DNA from 2 places in the Anoxybacillus eryuanensis genome. Region 1 is predicted to be linked to the other one. Evidence: a T-box and tRNA genes for the amino acid it is inferred to sense, from the RefSeq annotation. Region 1 holds a T-box; the other holds one or more tRNA genes.

Region 1 (11,424 bases):
AATGTCGCGCGTAATCGACGGGAAGCGTGGAATCGCTGTATAGCGAATGTCACCTACTTCCGCTTTTAATAAAGCTTCAAGGTCTAGCTCAAAGACGTACGTTTCTTTCAAATCAAATTGTTTTTGCACGTTCGGATGTAGCTGACCGATAAAGCCGATTGTTTTGCCGTCCAACAACATATCGGCTGTACGTCCTGGATGAAGGTACTCGCGTTTTGCTTGCTTGTATTCGATACGGCTCTCTAATCCTAGCAACGCAAACAAGCCATCTACAATGCCTTTTGCGACATAAAAATCAACTGCTTTTTTCTCTCCTTGCCATAAATGGGCATGCCATACACCTGTCAGAACGCCTGCGAGACGTTCTTTTTCGTTCGGCAGTTCATGTTCGCCGTTAGCTAAGTATACCGAGCCGATTTCATATAGCGCGACGTTTTCGACTTGGCGAGCGCGGTTGTAGCTTGCCGCCTCTAGCAAGTGCGGCACTAAACTTTGCCGCAAGACGCTGCGCTCTTCGCTCATCGGCAATGCTAGGCGAATTGGTGTAGCTGTTTCAAGCGCAAACATCGTCGCTTTTGCTTCGTTTGTGAGCGAGTACGTAATCGCTTGGAACAAGCCCGCATCTTCTAAATAACGGCGCACGTGGCGGCGCTTTGCTTGATATGGTGTGAGTTTTCCTGGCTTTGCCTCGCCGATCGGTAATGTTGCTGGTAAATGGTCGTATCCATATAAACGCGCCACTTCTTCGATGATGTCTTCTTCAATTGTAATATCTGCACGACGTGACGGAACAGTAATCGTAAACGTACCGTCATGTTCTGTAAATGTAAATTGCAAGTTCGTCAAAATGCCTGCGACTTCTTCTTTCGTAATTGTTGTGCCAAGCACGCGATTGATACGATCTAACGTAATCGTAACGACGACTTCTTTTTTTGTTAGCGTGTTGACTTCGACAACGCCGCCAACGACTTCGCCGCTAGCATATTCCGCCATTAACGCAGCTGCGCGGTCAAGCGCTTCTTTCGTGCGCGCAGGATCAATTCCTTTTTCAAAGCGTGTGCTCGACTCGCTGCGCAATCCGTGATCTTTGACCGCTTGGCGAATCGTCGCCCCGTTAAAATATGCCGCTTCAATAAATACGTTTACTGTTTCATCACATACTTCCGAATTCGCACCGCCCATCACACCAGCTAAAGCGACAGGCTCTTTCCCGTTTGTAATGACGAGATGCTCTTCTGTCAGCGTGCGCTCTACATCATCAAGCGTCACGATCGTTTCACCGGCTTTTGCGCGGCGAACGACGATTTCTTTTGAACCGAGCCGGTCGTAGTCAAACGCATGAAGCGGCTGACCGTATTCAAGTAAAATGTAGTTCGTAATATCAACGACATTATTATGCGGGCGGATGCCGGCTGCCATTAAACGCGCTTGCATCCAAAGCGGAGACGGAGCAATTTTCACGTTTTTCACGATGCGTCCTGCGTATAGCGAATTGTCTTCTGGCGCATCGACGCGGACAGAAATATAATCGTGAACGCTTTCGCTGTTTTCGTGAAGTTCGATTGTCGGGAGCTTTACACTTCGCCCTAAAATCGCTGCCACTTCATAAGCAACACCAACCATGCTCAAACAATCGGCACGGTTTGGTGTTAAACTAAGTTCTAGCACTTCGTCATCTAAGTAAAGTAATTGTAGCGCATCGGCCCCGACTGGTGCATCGCTTGGGAAAACGAAAATGCCATCGGCGTATTCTTTCGGTACTAATTTTGACTCGACGCCAAGTTCTTGTAACGAACAAATCATGCCGTTCGATTCTTCACCGCGCAGTTTGGCGCGTTTAATTTTAAAGTTGCCAGGCAATACGGCACCAACTTTAGCAACAGCGACCTTTTGTCCTTTTGCGACGTTCGGCGCCCCGCAAATAATTTGCACCGGCTCTCCTTCACCAATATCGACGAAACATTTACTTAATTTATCGGCGTTCGGATGTTGTTCACGCTCAAGTACATGTCCGATGACGACACCTTGTATTCCTTTATTGCGCACCTCAACGCTTTCTACTTCAATGCCTGCTTTCGTGATGCGACCGGCTAATTCTTTTGCGGTAATGCCTGCTAAATCAACGTATTCCTGTAGCCATTTATATGAAACAAACATCATGCAACCTCCTTTTACACCCGATGAAATTGTTGTAAGAAACGAATGTCGTTTTGATAAAAATGACGAATATCATCAATGCCGTATTTTAACATTGCAATACGCTCCGGACCCATACCGAACGCAAAGCCTGTATATTTTTTCGAATCAAATCCTGCCATTTCAAGTACGTTCGGATGAACCATCCCTGCCCCTAAAATTTCAATCCAACCTGTTCCTTTACATACGCTACAACCGTTTCCGCCACAATTTGCACATGAAACGTCGACTTCAACAGACGGTTCTGTAAATGGGAAAAAGCTTGGGCGGAAGCGAATATCGCGATCTTCGCCAAACATTTTGCGCGCAAATTCACGTAACGTTCCTTTTAAATCGCTCATGCGAATGTTTTCGTCTACAACAAGTCCTTCGATTTGTGTAAATTGATGGGAATGCGTTGCATCATCGTTGTCGCGGCGATACACTTTTCCCGGGCAAATGATTTTTACAGGACCGCGCCCTTGATGTTTTTCCATCGTTCTTGCTTGCACAGGTGACGTATGCGTACGCAATAAAATTTCCTCTGTTATATAAAACGAATCTTGCATATCGCGCGCAGGATGACCTTTTGGCAAATTGAGCGCTTCAAAGTTGTAATAGTCTTTTTCGACTTCCGGTCCTTCAGCAATCGTATAGCCCATTCCGATAAATAAATCTTCAATTTCTTCAATGACGCGCGTTAACGGATGATGGTTGCCGCGTCTAATCGGACGCCCCGGAAGTGTCACGTCAATCGCTTCAGACGCCAACTTTTTCTCGACTTCTTCTTGTTCAAGCGTTGCTTGCTTTGCTTCTAACGCTCGTTGAATCGCTTCACGCACGTCGTTGACAAGCGCTCCCATAATTGGACGTTCTTCAGGCGACAGCGCCCCCATCCCGCGTAGCACTTCTGTAATTGGGCCTTTTTTGCCAAGATATGCGACGCGCACGTCATTGAGCGCTTTTAAATCGTTTGCCTGTTCAATTTTTTCAAGTGCTTCTTGTTGAAGCTGTTGTAACCGCTCTTTCATGAAATACCCTCCCTTGTTATGTATAATTAAGAAAAGCGCAAAGCGCCCGCCTATCGGCGAAGAGCGCACAAGCCCCACCGAGGAGGCTGTCGCCGCCGAAAGAAGGGGCGAAGCGACTCGAGCCGATGGCGCTTGGAGCTAGACAGTTCCGTAAATCTGAAATTTTATACTTTCTTAATCTTTAAATAAAAAACTCGCCCCTTAAGTAAGGGACGAGTGCACTCGCGGTACCACCCTTGTTAGCTATACAATAAGCATAGCTCACTCCATTCAGATAACGGTCTACACCGGAACGCCTTTACATTTCGCATGCGCAAAATGGTCCAAGCGCCAACTCCCGAGGTGAATTCACTTGCTTCAACCATAAAAACGCTCGCAGTCTATGGCGTTTTCTCCCTGAATGGCGATCGGCAAGCTACTCTTCTCGATCATCGTTTTTTGTATGATGAAATTCTTCATTTATTATAAGCAAATAGGCAATAAGCTGCAAGGTGATGATACAAACATATGTTTATTTTTTCTGCAAATGGTAAAGTAAAATTCCTGTTGCAACGGCTACGTTTAACGATTCTGCCTTCCCGTAAATCGGCACATATAAGTTTGTTGTCGTCTGTTGCAGCCACTTATCGTTTACTCCGCTTCCTTCATTTCCAACAATTAATGCAAACGATGAAGAAGGAGATACAGAACGGTAGTCTACCCCATTTTGAAGCGATGTTCCATAAATAGGGATATGCTTGTTTTGAAAGTGGGCGATCCATTGCCCAATATCTCCTTTTATAACAGGGAAATGAAACAACGAACCTTGCGTAGCACGAATCACTTTTGCATTGTATATATCTGCGCTTCCTTCTCCGACAACAACAGCGTCTATTCCAGCGGCATCTGCCGTGCGAATGATTGTCCCTACATTCCCAGGATCTTGTACGGTGTCAATGAACAATGCCGTTTGTATATCATCAATGTTCCAATGCAGTTGTTTACATACCGCTGCGATGCCTTGCGGTGTTTCTGTATCGCTAATCGCTTTGATCACATCGTCGGTCACAATCGTCATCGGAATATGGGCAATGTCCCAGCTTGCTGGGATGACCGCATGCTCCGCAACAATCAGTTGTTCGATATGAACGCCACTTTTGACCGCCTCTTCTACTAAATGAAACCCTTCAATGAGAAACAGACCGGTTTTGTCGCGTCCTTTTTTCGTTAAAAGTTTTTTCCATTGCTTTACTCGCTCATTTTTCGGCGATTCAATTCGTTTCACTCGTTGTTCCCCCAATGTTTCGCAATAAATTCATCGCGGCCTGAGGCAGCGCGGTCTTCTTTATAATGTTTCGGATTTTTTTTATGGTAATTTTGATGATAGTCTTCTGCTGGATAAAACGTTGTCGCTGGTAAAATTTCTGTCACGATCGGTTTGGAAAAACGTCCGCTTTCTTCTAATTGCTTTTTCGATTGCTCCGCTAATGTTTTTTGTCTCTCATTATGATAAAAAATCGCTGTTCGATATTGTGGACCACGGTCATGAAATTGCCCGCCATCATCCGTCGGATCAATTTGACACCAATACAACTCCAACAATTTTTCGTACGGAAACACATCTGGATCAAACGTAATTTGTACCGCTTCGTAATGTCCTGTCGTTCCTGTTTTCACTTGTTCGTACGTCGGATGTTCGACATGACCGCCTGTGTATCCAGAAACAATGCCATAAATGCCGTCAAGTTCTTCAAACGGAGTGACCATGCACCAAAAACATCCGCCCGCAAATGTTGCTTTTTCCATTTTCCTCTCTCCTCTTTGATGAATAGTAATTATCATTATAGCAAAAACTACGTACGCAATACATAAAGAATGGAGTGAATCAAATGGACTTTAATTTACGCGGTGCCGTCATGGCAAACGTCGCAAACAGCTCAAAAGACCAGCTTGAACATACGATCGTCGATGCGATTCAACAAGGCGAAGAAAAATATTTACCTGGTCTTGGCGTTTTATTTGAAGCGTTATGGAATCACGCAACAGAGGAACAAAAACAATCAATGCTTGCCACATTAGAAGAAGCCGTAAAAAAATAGCCTTCGCGTTGAAGGCTATTTTTTAATCAAACGTAATTTCTTTCACTTTATCTTCATCAAGTCGTTTAATAACTTCGACTAATAGTTTTACCGTTTGTTCATAGTCGTCGCGATGAAGAAGGGCAGCGTGAGAGTGAATGTAGCGCGTTGGGATGGAAATGGTGAGCGCTGGAACGCCGCGCATCGTCATATGGATCGCACCAGCGTCTGTTCCACCGCCTGGCATCGCGTCAAAGCGGTACGGGATGTTCATTTCCTCCGCAACGTTAACGACAAATTCTCGCAATCCTTTGTGAGAAACGAGCGTTGCATCGTATAAAACGATATGCGGTCCACCTCCGAGTTTTCCCATCGCATCTTTTTCTGATACACCTGGTGTATCACCAGCAATGCCAACATCAACCGCAAATGCAATATCTGGTTCGATCGCAAAAGCAGATGTTCGCGCACCGCGCAAGCCCACTTCTTCTTGCACTGTACCAACGCCATACACGACGTTTGGATGCTCCACATCTTTTAATTGTTTCAACACATCGATCGCAACGGCACAACCGATGCGGTTATCCCATGCTTTTGCAAGCAACATTTTTTCATTATTCATCACGGTAAATTCAAAATACGGAACGATCGCATCACCCGGACGCACACCCCATTCGATCGCTTCATCACGGCTTGAAGCCCCGATGTCGATAAACATATCCTTGATTTCTACCGGCTTTCTTCTTGCTTCAGCAGGTAAAATATGTGGCGGTTTTGAACCGATGACGCCTGTAATGTCGCCTTTTTTCGTTACAATTGTCACTCGCTGAGCAAGCATGACTTGCCCCCACCAGCCTCCGAGCGGTTGGAAGCGAATGAAGCCTTTTTCATCGATTTGCGTCACCATAAAACCTACTTCATCTAAATGGCCAGCAATCATGACTTTCGGTCCATTTTCTTTTCCTACTTTTTTCGCAATTAAGCTACCAAGACGATCCGTTGTCACTTCATCAGCATACGGAGCGATGTACGACTTCATTACTTCGCGCACTTCTCGTTCGTTCCCTGGAACGCCTTTCGCATCCGTTAACGCTTTCAACATCGTTAACGTTTCATCTAATTTTTTCACGTATGTCACTCCTCTCTATGTACAACACTCATTATACTAAACATTTTGACAGTTGTTAATAATTGTGACTTTGTCGCTCATGATTCACTTCGTTTTTTGCGACATACGCTCGTTCAATTTGTTCAGCATTGAATTGAAGCGCATGACCAAGCTGTGCATACGCATATACTAATCGACCGTATGCTTGTTCGTCCATCTTTTCGCGAAACGTCTGAACGGCTTCAAATACGTATAAAAACTGTTCAACAAGCGGTTTACTTTCTTGCACATGTGGCCATTGGATATGTTCATAAAGGGAAAGATCGAGCCCGAGCGATAAAATAAAATGAAGACCGTCGACATATTCCTCTAAAATCGTTTCGTCCGCCGCTTTCGGCTTTGAGCTCCAAAATTTAAAACAGCGCGTTTCATTCGCGAGTTCTCCAATTTCAACAAGAAGAGCTAACAACTTACGTTCAATTAAACGTTCACCGCTCAATCCTCGTTCTGTCTCAATTCGCTCATCTAATTGTCGTTGCATAGAAAATAATGTTTGTAAATTCATTTTTCTCCCCCTCTTATAAAAAATGACCATCCCCTCAAGGGAGAATGGCCATTTCTTTTATTACTTGTTTAAGTTTTCTTTTGCGATGTTTGCAAGTTGTGTGAATGCCGCAGCATCGTTTACCGCTAAATCAGCAAGCATTTTGCGGTTTACTTCGATACCTGCAAGTTTTAATCCGTGCATTAAACGGCTATAAGAAAGACCGTTCATGCGCGCTGCTGCGTTAATGCGCGTAATCCAAAGTTTACGGAAGTCGCGTTTGCGTTGGCGACGGTCGCGATACGCGTACATTAACGATTTCATGACTTGTTGGTTTGCAACTTTATATAAACGATGTTTCGAACCGAAATATCCTTTTGCAAGTTTAAGAATTTTTTTACGACGTCTGCGTGTGACTGTACCGCCTTTTACACGTGGCATAATATTTCCCTCCTAAAATTATTTTACGTTATCTAACAATTGACGAATGCGTTTGAAATCGCCTTTTGATACAAGCGTTGCTTTACGAAGTTTACGTTTTTGTTTTTGTGTTTTGTTTGCGAATAAGTGGCTAGTGAATGCGTGTGAACGTTTTAATTGGCCTGTTCCTGTCTTTTTGAAACGCTTCGCTGAGCCTTTGTGAGTTTTCATTTTTGGCATAAGGTGTTCCTCCCTTTTGTTATTTGTCGTTTTTCGGTGCTAGCACTAAAAACATGCTGCGGCCGTCCATTTTTGGAGCCGTTTCAACCGTACCAATATCCGCGCACGCCTCAGCAAATCGATCAAGCACGCGCTGACCAATTTCTTTATGCGTAATCGCACGTCCTTTAAAGCGAATCGTCGCCTTTACTTTATCTCCTTTTTCAAGGAACTTCCGCGCGTTGCGCAATTTTGTGTTGAAGTCATGTTCTTCGATCGTTGGGCTTAAACGAATTTCTTTCACGTTGATTACTTTTTGCTTTTTGCGCGCTTCTTTTTCTTTCTTTTGTTGCTCAAAACGGAATTTGCCATAATCCATAATGCGACATACTGGCGGTTTCGCATTTGGTGCAACCATCACTAAGTCCAAATTTAAACGCGCCGCAATTTCTAACGCTTCTTGTTTCGTCTTAATCCCAAGTTGTTCGCCGTTTGGATCGACTAAACGAACTTCACGTGCCCGAATGTTTTCATTAATAATAAAATCTTTGCTAATAACTAGCCACCTCCACGGTTTTTTCAAACTTGTTTGTAAAAGCAGAACGCACATAACAAAAAACGTGTGGGCATAATACACCCACACGTCTCGATGACAACATTTGTTTTGTCATAAACCTGTTAACAGCCATATGGCGTCGATCAGGTGAGAAGCGGGTGCTTCTGCTTGTTTCAAACAAGTATTTATTTTTACTCTAACATATATACCATAAACGGAAATACATTGTCAACTGATGTCAATTGATCACAACAAATAAAACTATAACAAACATGAAGAAAAAATGCAACTATATTATTTACGCACTTCTTTTTGAATGAAATCGACAAACGCATGAAGCGGCATCGTTTCGCTCTTTTGTTCGCCATATTTTCGCACGTTTACTGCTCTTTCACTCACTTCATTATCCCCGACAACGAGCATGTACGGAATTTTTTGCATTTGTGCTTCGCGAATCTTATAACCGATTTTTTCTTCACGTTCATCGACTTCAACGCGAATGCCTGCCGCTTGTAACGCATGTTTTACTTCATACGCATAGTCCATATGGACAGATGGAGCGACTGGAATCACTTGCACTTGTACAGGTGCTAACCATGTTGGGAACGCGCCTTTATACTCTTCAATTAAGAAAGCGACGAAGCGTTCCATCGTCGATACGACACCACGATGGATGACGACTGGACGATGCGGTTTTCCATCCTCCCCAATATATGTTAAATCAAAACGTTCTGGCAGTAAAAAGTCTAATTGCACAGTCGATAATGTTTCATCTTTTCCTAGCGCTGTGCGCACTTGAACGTCTAATTTCGGACCGTAAAACGCCGCTTCTCCTTCCGCTTCGTAATAGTCAAGTCCGAGTTCGTCCATCGCCTCTTTTAACATGCTTTGTGCTTTTTCCCACATCGCATCGTCATCATAATATTTTTCTTTATCTTGTGGATCACGATACGACAGACGGAATGAATAATCAGTTAAACCGAAGTCTTTATATACCTCTAAAATTAAATTGACGACGCGCTTAAACTCGTCTTTAATTTGATCTGGGCGCACGAAAATATGTGCATCATTTAACGTCATGCCGCGCACACGTTGCAAGCCTGTAAGCGCTCCAGACATTTCATAACGGTGCATCGTGCCGAGTTCAGCGATGCGAATTGGCAGTTCGCGATAGCTATGAATTTTATGTTTATACACCATCATATGATGTGGGCAGTTCATCGGACGTAATACAAGCTGCTCATTATCCATTTCCATTGGTGGAAACATACCATCCTTATAGTGATCCCAATGACCAGACGTTTTATATAACTCGACGCTGCCAAGCACCGGCGTATATACGTGTTGATAACCAAGCGACAACTCTTTATCAACGATGTAACGTTCAATTGTTCGGCGAATCGTCGCTCCTTTTGGAAGCCAAAGTGGTAATCCTTGTCCGACCTTTTGCGATGTCATAAATAAGTCGAGTTCTTTTCCAAGCTTGCGATGATCGCGCTCTTTCGCTTCTTGTAAAAGGCGTAAATATTCATCTAAATCTTCTTTTTTGAAAAAGGCTGTTCCGTAAATACGTTGCAACATTTTGTTTTTGCTGTCGCCACGCCAGTACGCACCCGCCACACTTAACAGTTTAAACTCTTTAATTTTTCCTGTTGATGGCACGTGCACCCCGCGACAAAGATCGAAAAATTCTCCTTGTTCGTAAATGGAGACAACTTCTCCTTCCGGAATGTCGTGAATGAGTTCAATTTTTAAATGATCTCCAATTTCTTCATAGCGACGAATCGCTTCTTCACGACTCACTTCTTTACGAATGATGTCTAAGTTTTCTTTTACAATTTTTTTCATTTCTTGTTCAATTTTCGGTAAGTCTTCTGCTGTAATTGGCACATCAACATCAATATCATAGTAAAAACCGTTTTCAATAACAGGACCAACACCAAGCTTTACATCTTTATATAGTCGTTTCACCGCTTGCGCCATTAAGTGCGCTGTGCTATGGCGCAAAATATCAAGCGCCTCTGGCATATCTTGTGTAATAATCGAAAGTGCGCCATCTTCTTCAATTGGTGTACGCAAATCAATCATGCGATCGTTCAGCTTCCCAGCAATTGCTTTTTTCTTCAAGCCTGGACTAATTGACGCCGCAATGTCTTCTGTTGTCACTCCTTTCGGAAACTCCTTTACTGCTCCATCTGGAAATGTGATTTTTACTACATCCACCAAAGCTATCCACTCCTTTTTTAAAAATAAAAAAACTCGTCCCAAAAACGAGGGACGAGTTGGCTTCGTGGTTCCACCCTTCTTCCCGTTTATACAAATATCAAACGAGCGTATAAACGGCTTCATTTCGATAACGGCGCAAACCGTCAGCAATTACTAAACGGGGCATCGTCCCATTGTTCACTGCTGAAGTTTAGAGGTGGTAAGTGCATCTTTCGTGTTAGGAAGGTTTCAGCCTATGCCTTCCCTCTCTGTGAACCGTAAACATACACCCATGTCCTCATCATCACTTTTGACCTTATTCATTATGTATGTCATTATAAGCATATTTCTTTGGAAAATCAAGAGGTGTTCGAAGCTCCATTCGCTCTTGAAATACATTTTGAATCGTTTGAATCATTCCCACATCTGTGACATCTGTATACATATATATTTTTTCCGGCGCCATCGATACGAGCGGAGCTAATACAGATGTATCAATGTACATCGGCTGGCTCACCATGATTCGTCGATCGATGAACTGCTTTAGTTGTTGCGGTGACAAGTACAAAAATTGACCATCAAAAAATTGAAACGTTTCATTCTCATATACTACATGAAGCACGTTCATTTTCGGCTGACGTGATGCAACAATTTCGCGCAACATATGAACAAACGCTTGATATTCTTGTTCTAGTTTGTATTCGTCAATGGCTAATTCAACGTAATGCATCAACCGATCATAATACGGCTTTAACCGAAAAGTCATAAGCGACTCGAACGAAAATACACCTTCATGTAAACATTCATGTAGCGATTGAGCAATTAATTGCTCGCGCGGCATAATCAATTTTTTTCCGAGACGATAGTCGTACCTTTCTCCATCAATAAACGAGTAAGTCAGCTGTAAAATTTGTTGTTGCTCTTCTTCATTCTCATAAAAGAACGTACGGGAAATAATTGATAAAATCCAACGTGCTTCAAACGCTTGAATGATACATGAAGTAAAAATCGGAATGAACAATGCGCGCATATGGGCAATATTCGATTCATGAAAGAAGACGGTAATCGTCTTGTCGTCGTAAAACAATTTTCCATATGGTTGTGGTGCT
Region 2 (11,424 bases), on a different contig from region 1:
GTTGATTTGGTACACTTACTATGTTTGGAATTGATGAAGCGGAGGTGCTCGCTATGTCTTCAGTTGTTGTTGTTGGAACACAATGGGGCGATGAGGGAAAAGGAAAAATTACAGATTTTTTATCACAGCATGCAGAAGTCATTGCACGATATCAAGGTGGAAATAACGCCGGACATACGATTGTATTTAACGGCGAAAAGTATAAATTACATTTAATCCCTTCTGGTATTTTTTATAAAGATAAAATTTGTGTCATTGGAAATGGGATGGTTGTCGATCCGAAAGCGCTCGTACAAGAATTAGCATATTTACACGAGCGTGGCGTAAGTACGGAAAATTTACGCATCAGCAATCGCGCGCACGTCATTTTGCCTTATCATTTAAAGCTTGATGAAGTAGAAGAAGAAAGAAAAGGGGCGAATAAAATCGGAACGACGAAAAAAGGAATTGGCCCTGCTTATATGGACAAAGCAGCGCGTGTCGGTATCCGAATCGCAGATTTGCTTGATCGTGAAGTATTTGAAGAAAAATTAGCTCGCAATCTAGCAGAGAAAAACATGCTTTTTGAGAAAGTGTACGGTGTAGAAGGATTTAAGTTAGAACACATTCTTGATGAATATTACGAATATGGACAGCAAATCGCAAAGTACGTTTGTGACACATCTGTTGTATTAAATGATGCGCTTGACGAAGGACGCCGTGTTTTATTTGAAGGTGCCCAAGGTGTCATGTTAGATATCGACCAAGGCACGTATCCGTTTGTTACATCGTCAAATCCTGTTGCTGGTGGGGTTACGATTGGGGCTGGTGTTGGTCCGACAAAAATTAAACATGTTGTTGGGGTAGCTAAAGCATATACAACACGTGTCGGCGACGGTCCGTTTCCAACGGAGTTAAACAATGAAATTGGTGATCGTATTCGCGAAGTAGGGCGTGAATACGGAACGACAACGGGACGTCCACGCCGTGTTGGTTGGTTTGATAGCGTTGTTGTTCGTCATGCACGTCGCGTTAGTGGTATTACAGATTTATCATTAAACTCGATTGATGTGTTAACAGGTATTGAAACGTTAAAAATTTGTGTTGCTTACCGTTACAAAGGACAAATCATCGAGGAGTTCCCTGCGAACTTAAAAGTGTTGGCGGAATGTGAGCCGGTGTATGAAGAATTGCCGGGATGGACGGAAGATATTACAGGTGTCAAAAGTTTAGATGAGCTTCCAACGAACGCACGTCGTTACGTTGAGCGTATTTCGCAATTAACAGGTATTCCGCTTTCTATTTTCTCGGTTGGACCAGACCGTTCTCAAACAAATGTTGTCCGCAATGTGTATGCATGAAAAATACGTCGATGAGCAAATCATCGACGTATTTTTAAAAAACTATTGTTTTATTGTTACTTATATAGTAAAATAATAAATGTCTTTTGGATGCGGTTCCGTGGTGTAGGGGTTAACATGCCTGCCTGTCACGCAGGAGATCGCGGGTTCGAATCCCGTCGGAACCGCCATTTTTATTGGAATAGTTACTTATATCGCTCGGTAGCTCAGTCGGTAGAGCACGAATGAATAAGCTTCTTTGAGAAGCAACAGCGTACCGCTCGAATCGCATCTTGAGTAAACAAGCTGAGAGCGGGACGAAGGACGTGCATGTTTCAAACAAATGAACGATAGTAAATGGGTTATTTATATGGCTCGGTAGCTCAGTCGGTAGAGCACGAATGAATAAGCTTCATTGAGAAGCAACAGCGTACCGCTCGAGTCACATCTTGAGTAAACAAGCTGAGAGCGGGACGAAGGACGTGCATGTTTCAAACAAATGAATGGTAGTAAATGGGTTATTTATATGGCTCGGTAGCTCAGTCGGTAGAGCACGAGTGAATAAGTTTCTTTGAGAAGCTACAGCGTACCGCTCGAGTCACATCTTGAGTAAACAAGCTGAGAGCGGGACGAAGGACGTGCATGTTTCAAACAAATGAACGATAGTAAATGGGTTATTTATATGGCTCGGTAGCTCAGTCGGTAGAGCAAAGGACTGAAAATCCTTGTGTCGGCGGTTCGATTCCGTCCCGAGCCACTTGTAAGCATAGATACATATGTGTGTCTATGCTTTTTTGTTTTATAATGGTGACATGGTACACTATATGTAAATATGTCTTTTGGGGGAGTGAATATACATGGAGAAAAAAATTTTAGTTGTTGATGATGAAAAACCGATTGCTGATATTTTGCAATTTAATTTAAGAAAAGAAGGATATGACGTACATTGTGCATATGACGGTGTGGAAGCGCTACAAAAAGTAGAAGACATTCAGCCTGATTTAATTTTATTAGATATTATGCTACCTCAAAAAGATGGAATGGAAGTATGTCGCGAAATTCGTAAAAAATATGATATGCCGATTATTATGTTGACAGCGAAAGATTCTGAAATTGATAAGGTGCTTGGGCTAGAACTTGGCGCAGACGATTACGTTACGAAACCATTTAGCACACGCGAACTGTTAGCGCGTGTCAAAGCTAATTTACGGCGTCACCAACAAAGACAAGAACAAGATGTAAAAGAAATGAGTGAAATAAAAATTGGCTCGCTCACCATACATCCAGATGCTTATACTGTATCGAAACGAGGAGAGCAGATTGAACTAACGCATCGGGAATTTGAACTTCTTCACTATTTAGCAAAGCATATTGGACAAGTGATGACGCGTGAACATTTACTGCAAACGGTATGGGGATACGACTATTTTGGTGATGTGCGCACCGTTGATGTAACTGTGCGACGTTTGCGTGAAAAAATCGAAGATAACCCTTCGCACCCGACATGGATTGTGACAAGACGTGGGGTAGGATATTATTTGCGAAATCCAGAACAGGAGTAACCGCATGAGAAAGGTAAGTATATTTCAATCGATTCATGTGAAATTTGCCTTGATTTACATTTTGCTTATTTTAATTGCAATGCAAATTATCGGGGCTTATTTCGTGCGCCAATTGGAAGCGCAACTTGTTGAAACTTTTAAAAACTCATTAAACGAACGTGTCATTTTACTTGCTTATAATATTGAACAAGAAATGAACAAAGAACGTGATAAAAAAAGCCCTACACTCGAAGAAGAAATTCGGACTATTTTACAAGATTTTGTTTCACAAGATATTTCTGAAGTGCGCGTCATTGATCATAAAAGTAAAGTATTAGGAACATCGAACCCATATAATCAAAATATTGTAGGAAAGCGGACGACAGATTTACTAATTAAACGAACATTAGTTGCGGGCGAAATGACAGAAAAAATGCTTGTTGATCCAAAAACAGGTCATCGTATGTATATTTCTTCTACGCCCATTAAGGTGAAAAATGAAATTAAAGGGGCAATTTATGTCATTGCTTCGATGGAAAATGTTTTTGCGCAAATGAGGCAAATTAATAATATTTTAGCGACAGGAACAGGCATTGCTTTAGCCATTACTGCATTGTTAGGCATTTTGTTGGCACAGACCATCACACGCCCGATTTCAGATATGCGTAAACAAGCATTGGCAATGGCGAAAGGGAATTTTTCCCGAAAAGTAAAAGTATATGGATACGATGAAATTGGACAGCTTGCGCTTAGCTTTAACAACTTAACGAAAAAATTGCAAGAAGCGCAAGCGACGACAGAAGGAGAGCGTCGTAAATTAGAATCGGTATTGACGCACATGACAGATGGTGTGATTGCAACAGATAGAAAAGGACGAATTATTTTAATTAACGATGCTGCGCTAAACATTTTAAATGTTTCACGTGAAACAGTGCTTTCTGCACCGATTGTGACGGTATTAGGATTAGATGAACAATATACGTTCGAAACGTTAATTGAAGAACGTGAAACATTAATTTTAGATTTTAGTACAGATGACGAAATGTACATTTTACGTGCCTCTTTATCTGTGATTCAAAAAGAAAAAGGATTTGTGAACGGATTAATTGTTGTGTTGCATGACATTACGGAACACGAAAAAATTGATCGTGATCGTCGAGAGTTTGTAGCGAATGTTTCGCATGAATTGCGAACGCCACTAACGACGATGCGCAGTTATTTAGAGGCGCTCGCAGATGGAGCATGGCGGGATGAGGAGATTGCCCCGAGGTTTATTGAGGTGACGCAAAATGAAACAGAACGAATGATTCGTCTTGTCAATGACTTGTTGCAGCTTTCTAAGCTCGACAGTAAAGATTATAAATTGAAAAAAACACGTGTACATTTTATCCCGTATTTCCATAAAGTCATCGATCGATTTGAATTAACAAAAAAAGAGAATGTTTCGTTTATTCGAGATTTCCCGGATGAGAAAATGATTGTATATATGGATGAAGACAAAATTACTCAAGTACTCGATAACATTATTTCTAACGCCTTAAAATACTCTCCACAAGGAGGGAAAATTACGTTTCGAGTAAGAAAAAGAACGGACTATATTGAAGTAAGTGTAAAAGATGAGGGTGTCGGCATTCCAAAATCGGATTTATCTAAAATTTTTGAGCGTTTTTATCGTGTCGATAAGGCGCGCTCACGTAAACTCGGTGGAACAGGACTAGGTCTTGCTATTGCAAAAGAAGTTGTCGTCGCACATGGAGGACGTATTTGGGCCGAAAGCCAAGAAAGAAAAGGGACAACTATTTACTTTACTTTGCCGATTGAACAACAGAAAAAAGGATGAAAACGATGAAATACGAAACGATTAAGTCCATTGTATTGACGATTCTTGTATGTACGAGCGTTTTTTTAACGTGGAGTTTATGGACGTATCAGCCGAAATATGACTTTATTGAAAACGCAAAATACATTCAAAACGTCCCTGTCAGCAATGTTGCTGTTGATTATAGTACGGTTATTCAGCCACGTTATATTTTTATTCATAAAAATGAACAACATTATGGAATGACACATCACTCGGATATTTATAAATTTATGAAAGAGATGAAAAATTGGACGTTCGATCATTTCGAAAATATATCAAGCACAATTAAAAAAGAACAGTTTCTTTCGTTTATACATGGGAAAGGAAAAATTGAAATTATTTATCCTGATGACATACCGATCGAAATGTATCGAACGATATTTCAATTTGAAGACCAGGATATCGAAAAAGTTCAGTTTGATCGCATCATCATTCCGATGAATGAAAACGAAGAAGAAATGAATGTCTATTTCGTATCTGCCAATGAGAAGCGTATATATAAAGCGGTTGTTCAAGATGCGGTGATTGAAAATTTGAAACAAACATATTATGCGCGGGCAGAACGTTACACACCTTTTTTATCTTATGACATTAGCGAGACAAAATCGTTGTTTTTACCCGCTCGTCCCCTCGTATTAAACCGCTTGCAATACTACATGGACGAGTTAAGTAGCGATCGTTTTAAAGATGCATTATTTACAGACCCAAGTTTTGTGAAAAAAGATGTACTCAATTTTGGTGAGGAGTATACAGACGGGTCGCGTTTAATGGATGTTGATTTATCCAAAAAATTGTTGTTGTATGTCAATCCAGCTGCCCGTGGCGAGATAAAGGCGGCGGATCCGACGGTTTTGCAAAAGAGCATTGATTTTGTGAACGATCATGGCGGTTGGACGGATACGTATTATTTTGATCAGTTAGACGAAAATGGAAGAAAGGTAACCTTTCGTTTGTTTGCCAATGGCTACCCTGTATTTAATCGTTATGGAATGGCAGAAATTGTGCAAATATGGGGAGAAAATGAGATTATGAATTACCAACGTCCGTTATTCACATTGGCCATTCCTGACCGGGTAAGTTTACCAATTACACTTTCCTCCGGATATGAAGTCATTGATCAGTTGAAAAAGCAAAAAAATATTCAACATGAATTCATTGACGATATTGCGATTGGCTATGAGCTCGTTCGTGATTCGGAGCGAGAAAATATCGTCATGTTAGAGCCGAGCTGGTATTGTTTGTATAATGGAACATGGCGAAAAATTGTGATGACGACAGATGAACGAAGAGGGGATATCATTGGATTGGAGTAAAACGAAAACGATTTTTATTATTACATTTCTCATTCTGGATATATTTTTAGGTTACCAATTCATCCAGAAAAAAAATAGTAGCCAGCTTGATGTGATTTTGGAAGCGACTATCGAGGAACAGCTCGAAGCGGATGGCATTACATATGTCGATTTACCAAAAGAGATCACGAAAGCGACATACGTTAGTGGGAAAAGTAAAACGTTTACGGAAGAAGAAGTCAAAAATTTGCCAAACCAACAAGTTGAAGCGGCAAACGAAACCGTTTTGCAAGCTCATTTTATTAAACCTGTGCCGCTACAAGATCCAAAAGACGGCTATCGCCTAACAGAGTTTTTAAGACAAAATATAATTGCAGGTGATCAATATACATTTTGGAAGTATGATGAAGACTTACAAGCGCTCATTTATTTTCAACAATATGAAGGGAAAACCATCTATAAAAATGTGAGCAGTATGTTGCTTATTTATGTGAATGATCGAAATGAAATGGTTGGCTATGAACAAACGTTGCTCGTTGATTTAGAGAAAAACGAGAAAAAACAAGAAATTTTGCCGGCGATTAAAGCATTAGAGACGTTGTATAAGCGAAATTACTTAAAGCCGGGCGATCGAGTAACAAAAATCGATCTGGGATACTATGCGCTCGTTCAGTTTACGACTTCGCAAGTATTAACACCGACATGGCACGTTGTTGTAAATGGAAAAACAGATTATTATGTGAACGCATTTGAAGGACAAGTCATTAGCGATGAAAATAAAGTGTTGGAGTGAATAACATGAGGTTTAGCGTTTTAGCAAGCGGCAGCACAGGCAACGCTTTTTACGTAGAAACGAAACGGGAGCGATTGCTTGTTGATGCTGGGTTAAGCGGCAAACAATTAGAACAATTATTTGCCCATATTGATCGCCGCATTCAAGATGTAACTGGTATTTTAGTGACACATGAACATAGCGACCATATTAAAGGACTAGGTGTTATTGCTCGCAAGTATCGCCTTCCGATTTATGCGAATGAAAAGACTTGGAAAGCGATGGACGGGTTCATCGGTGACATTCCGCTTGAGCAAAAATTTATTTTTCCAACGGGTTCTGTTCGTACATTTGGAGATTTGGATGTTGAATCGTTCGGTGTGTCCCATGACGCTGTGGAGCCGATGTTTTATGTGTTTCATTATGAAGGAAAAAAGCTAGCTCTCATTACGGATACAGGGTATGTGAGCGAGCGCATGAAAGATGTCATTCGCCATGCGGATGTATTTGTATTTGAAAGTAACCATGATGTAGAAATGTTACGTATGGGGAAATATCCATGGAACATTAAGCGACGCATATTAAGTGATGTCGGACACGTATCTAATGAAGACGCAGGTCTTGCTTTAGCAGACGTCATTGGTGATAAAACAAAGCGCATTTATTTAGCGCATTTAAGCCAAGATAACAATATGAAAGAATTAGCACGAATGACAGTGTCCCAGACGCTTGAGCGAAAAGGAATAGTTGTCGGAGAATCTTTTCAACTGTATGACACAGATCCAGCTCGTCCGACGGCACTGATTTCAGTATAAATTTCACCTTTTTTTCACCAACATGTCGTATGTATATTGTTAGATGCTTAGGGGAAAAGAAGGTTATAATGGAAAAGGGGTCAATATTTTAAAAGAAAGGACGGGTGAAAGATGGGCTATTATGATGATCATTACGAACATATTCGTCAAAAACAAAAAGGCAATCGTGGTGGAGCTTTTTTAGCGGGAATAGTCGGGGCTATTTTAGGCGGAATGATTGTCGTTGTCTCTATTCCTTCGTTAGTTAAATGGGATATTTTACCTTATAAACTTGAACAAACGGAAGAAAAACAGACGACTGTGACGGAGCAGCCAAAAGTAGATAAGAGTGTAGCAGTCGATGTTGTGACTCAAGTAACAAAAGCGGTGAATAAAGTATCAAATGCGGTTGTTGGCATTGTAAATATTCAAGAAGCAAGTTTTTGGTCAGAAGGCGGGGAAGCTGGAACAGGCTCAGGAGTCATTTATAAAAAAGAAGGAAATAAGGCATATATCGTAACGAACCATCACGTTGTTGAAGGTGCCAGCCGTGTGGAAGTAAGTTTAAGCGACGGAACAAAAGTGCCAGCCCGCTTACTTGGGAGCGATGTGTGGACAGATTTGGCCGTATTAGAAATTGACGCAAAACACGTAACAAATGTAGCTGAATTCGGAAATTCTGATGTCGTGAAAGTAGGGGAGCCAGTCATTGCGGTTGGAAACCCACTTGGCTTACAATTCGCAGGCTCTGTAACACAAGGAATCATCTCAGGAGTAAACCGGACGATTCCAATTGATATTGACCAAGACGGTATTCCAGATTGGCATGCGGAAGTATTGCAAACAGACGCTGCCATTAACCCTGGAAACAGCGGTGGAGCGCTCGTAAATATCGAAGGGCAAGTCATTGGAATTAACTCCATGAAAATTGCTCAAGAAGCTGTTGAAGGAATCGGATTATCCATTCCAATTAATTATGCCAAACCAATTATTGCTGATTTAGAAAAGTTTGGACAAGTTCGCCGTCCATATATGGGCGTAGAATTGCGTTCATTAAGCGACATCCCAGCATATCATTGGCAACAGACACTTCATTTACCGGCAAACGTCAAAGAAGGCGTAGCTATTTTACAAGTTGTACCGGGCTCGCCAGCTGCGCAAGCGGGATTGCGTGAGTTTGATGTCATTGTAGCGTTAGATGACGAAAAAATCGCTGATGTGATCGAATTAAGAAAACATTTATATAATCGCAAACAAATTGGCGATACGATGAAAGTAACATTTTACCGCGATGGCAAAAAACAAACGGTGACGTTAAAATTAGCGAAACAATCATTATAATGAAACGGCAGGGAATTCCCTGTCGTTTCAGTCATGAATAAGGAGTGGTACGTCTTGTGGAAATGTTGCGAGCAACATGTTGAAATCGCTATCGATATGTATGTGGATGAAAAACAACAAGCGCCAGAAATATCAACAGTTTCTGTGGATAAAAAAGAAGAAATATGCGATTTTTGTGAACAACGCGCTGTATATATAGTAGGGAACTAATGTTTCTACACAATATGTGGATTCGTGTTGTGGATATGTGGATAAAACTTGTGGATATCATGTTTGTAAAGTGGGGATCACTTGTGAATATATACATTATTGCTGTGGGTAAGTTAAAAGAGAAATATTTAAAACAAGGCATCGAAGAGTATATGAAGCGCTTATCAACATATGCGAAAATGGACATTGTGGAAGTAGCAGATGAAAAAGCGCCAGAACAGTTAAGCGAACAACAAATGGAGCTCGTCAAAAAGAAAGAAGGCGAGCGTATTTTAGCAAAAGTTACGGATGACATGCATGTGATCGCCTTAGCGATTGAAGGAAAAATGATGTCTTCTGAGCAGTTCGCTCAAACGCTTGATCGGTTAGCGACATATGGAAAAAGCAAAATTGCTTTTGTCATCGGTGGTTCGCTCGGCTTAAGCGATGACGTCATGAAACGAGCAAACGAATCGCTTTCGTTTTCAAAAATGACCTTTCCACATCAACTCATGCGTCTCATTTTAACCGAGCAAATTTACCGCGCATTCCGTATCAATCGGGGAGAACCGTATCATAAGTAAAGCGGCTGAATTCAGCCGCTTATTTTACCCCTTTCATAAAGCTTTCAATTTTTGGTGAGATGATGAACAAAATGATACTAAAGACGATGGCGATTCCACCGATCGTTCCGAAATACGCCATTTCTGTTTCTGGTGTATAAAACTTCACGATTTGAGCGTTAATCGCTTGGGCTGCTGCGCTTGATAAAAACCATAAGCTCATCGTTTGAGCTGAAAACGCCGCCGGAGCAAGTTTTGTCGTTGCGGATAAACCGACAGGCGATAAGCATAGTTCACCAAACACAACAATTAAGTAGCTTAGCACGAGCCAAAGAGGACTTACTAACGAATCGTTTCCACCAAGATAAGCTGGCAATAAAATGACGACGAACGATAATCCAGCAAACAATAGCGCTAAAGAAAATTTCTTTGGAATGGATGGTTGTTTATTTCCTAGTTTCACCCATAGCCAAGCAAAAATCGGAGCAAACGTAATAACAAACAATGGGTTTAACGATTGGAACCAAGCTGGCGAAAGATCAATACCAGCAAAATGCAACTGTGTTCGTTTATCTGCATATGTTGCTAAAATAGTTGAACCTTGTTCTTGAATGGACCAAAACATCGCTGCTGCGATGAATAAAGGAATATAGGCGATAATGCGCGAACGTTCCACATCTGTCGTTTTCGGACTACGATACATAACGACAAAGTAAATCGTTGGAATGACAATACCGAAAATACCGACAAGCGATACAAACAAATCGATTGTTAGTGTGTTTGTCTGTAAGCCGATGAAAACGAATAAGGCAATGATCGCTACACCGATCGTACCCCATGTAAACACTTTTTTCTTCTCAGCTGCTGATAATGGATTCGGTACATGTGTTCCTGCAAGGCCGAGATTTTTCTTTTTTGTTCCGACAAATACGAGAAGTCCGAAAAACATACCGATCGCGGCAATACTAAAGCCGAGATGGAAGTTGTATTTCATGCCAACCGTTCCGACAACGAGTGGAGCTAAAAATGCCCCCAGGTTAATCCCCATATAAAAAATGCTAAATCCCGCATCGCGACGGTGATCGCCTTCTGCATATAAATCACCGACAACGCTTGAAACGTTCGGCTTAAGTAATCCTGTTCCAAGAACAATTAATACCATCGAAACGAAAAACATCGTTACACTTCCTGGAACAGCTAAAGCAATGTGACCGAGCATAATTAAAATACCGCCGTAAAACACAGCTTTTGCGGTCCCGAATAATCGGTCCGCTAACCATCCGCCAATAATGCCCGACATATAAACGAGTGAACCGTAAATGGACATGATCGCTAGAGCAGTCGGTTCATCTAATCCTAAGCCGCCTTTCGATACTTCATAATACATATAAAATACGAGAATAGCACGCATACCATAATAAGAGAAACGTTCCCAAAACTCAGTAAAAAATAATGTGAAAAGTCCTCTCGGATGGCCGAAAAAGCCACGTTGGGGAACGCTTTCGACAATGCGTTGCTTACTTTGTGACATAACGAAACCCCTTTCATTTTTTAAAATAATAATTTTTATTTTCTGTATTTTTTTAATGAAACCAATCTTATATTAAATAAATAGGTTTCACAAGTAATCATTTTAAACGAATGGGTAAATGAAGTAAATAAAAAATTTTCTAAAATAATATAAGGGTATGGCGAAAAACCCATACCCTTATTTGCGATGCATTTTAAATTGTAAAAACAATTCATTGTAGT

Evidence for each region. The T-box of region 1 lies ahead of pheS (phenylalanine--tRNA ligase subunit alpha). A T-box ahead of a tRNA ligase gene usually reads a tRNA of that ligase, here a tRNA-Phe.
Region 2: it has a tRNA-Phe gene. The T-box ahead of pheS (phenylalanine--tRNA ligase subunit alpha) is inferred to sense a tRNA for this amino acid. The anticodon was not compared.

The regions. Positions count from the first base shown of each region.
Region 1 is NZ_JBPODS010000008.1:10,893-22,316, forward strand. Features, by position in the region: gene pheT (phenylalanine--tRNA ligase subunit beta) at 1-2,157, opposite strand, end outside; gene pheS (phenylalanine--tRNA ligase subunit alpha) at 2,172-3,206, opposite strand; T-box leader at 3,412-3,647, opposite strand; gene HNQ84_RS08955 (TrmH family RNA methyltransferase) at 3,718-4,470, opposite strand; gene msrA (peptide-methionine (S)-S-oxide reductase MsrA) at 4,467-4,991, opposite strand; gene sspI (small acid-soluble spore protein SspI) at 5,075-5,284, shown strand; gene HNQ84_RS08970 (M42 family metallopeptidase) at 5,307-6,392, opposite strand; gene HNQ84_RS08975 (dUTP diphosphatase) at 6,448-6,936, opposite strand; gene rplT (50S ribosomal protein L20) at 6,997-7,356, opposite strand; gene rpmI (50S ribosomal protein L35) at 7,375-7,575, opposite strand; gene infC (translation initiation factor IF-3) at 7,595-8,164, opposite strand; ribosomal protein L20 leader region at 8,163-8,286, opposite strand; gene thrS (threonine--tRNA ligase) at 8,405-10,336, opposite strand; gene ytxC (putative sporulation protein YtxC) at 10,632-11,424, opposite strand, start outside.
Region 2 is NZ_JBPODS010000015.1:29,015-40,438, forward strand. Features, by position in the region: gene HNQ84_RS12600 (adenylosuccinate synthase) at 54-1,340, shown strand; tRNA gene HNQ84_RS12605 (tRNA-Asp) at 1,435-1,510, shown strand; tRNA gene HNQ84_RS12610 (tRNA-Phe) at 2,004-2,076, shown strand; gene yycF (response regulator YycF) at 2,177-2,881, shown strand; gene walK (cell wall metabolism sensor histidine kinase WalK) at 2,886-4,700, shown strand; gene HNQ84_RS12625 (YycH family regulatory protein) at 4,706-6,034, shown strand; gene HNQ84_RS12630 (two-component system regulatory protein YycI) at 6,021-6,806, shown strand; gene HNQ84_RS12635 (MBL fold metallo-hydrolase) at 6,812-7,600, shown strand; gene HNQ84_RS12640 (S1C family serine protease) at 7,712-8,920, shown strand; gene HNQ84_RS12645 (CxxH/CxxC protein) at 8,975-9,130, shown strand; gene rlmH (23S rRNA (pseudouridine(1915)-N(3))-methyltransferase RlmH) at 9,214-9,693, shown strand; gene HNQ84_RS12655 (peptide MFS transporter) at 9,713-11,203, opposite strand; gene HNQ84_RS12660 (ABC transporter substrate-binding protein) at 11,381-11,424, opposite strand, start outside.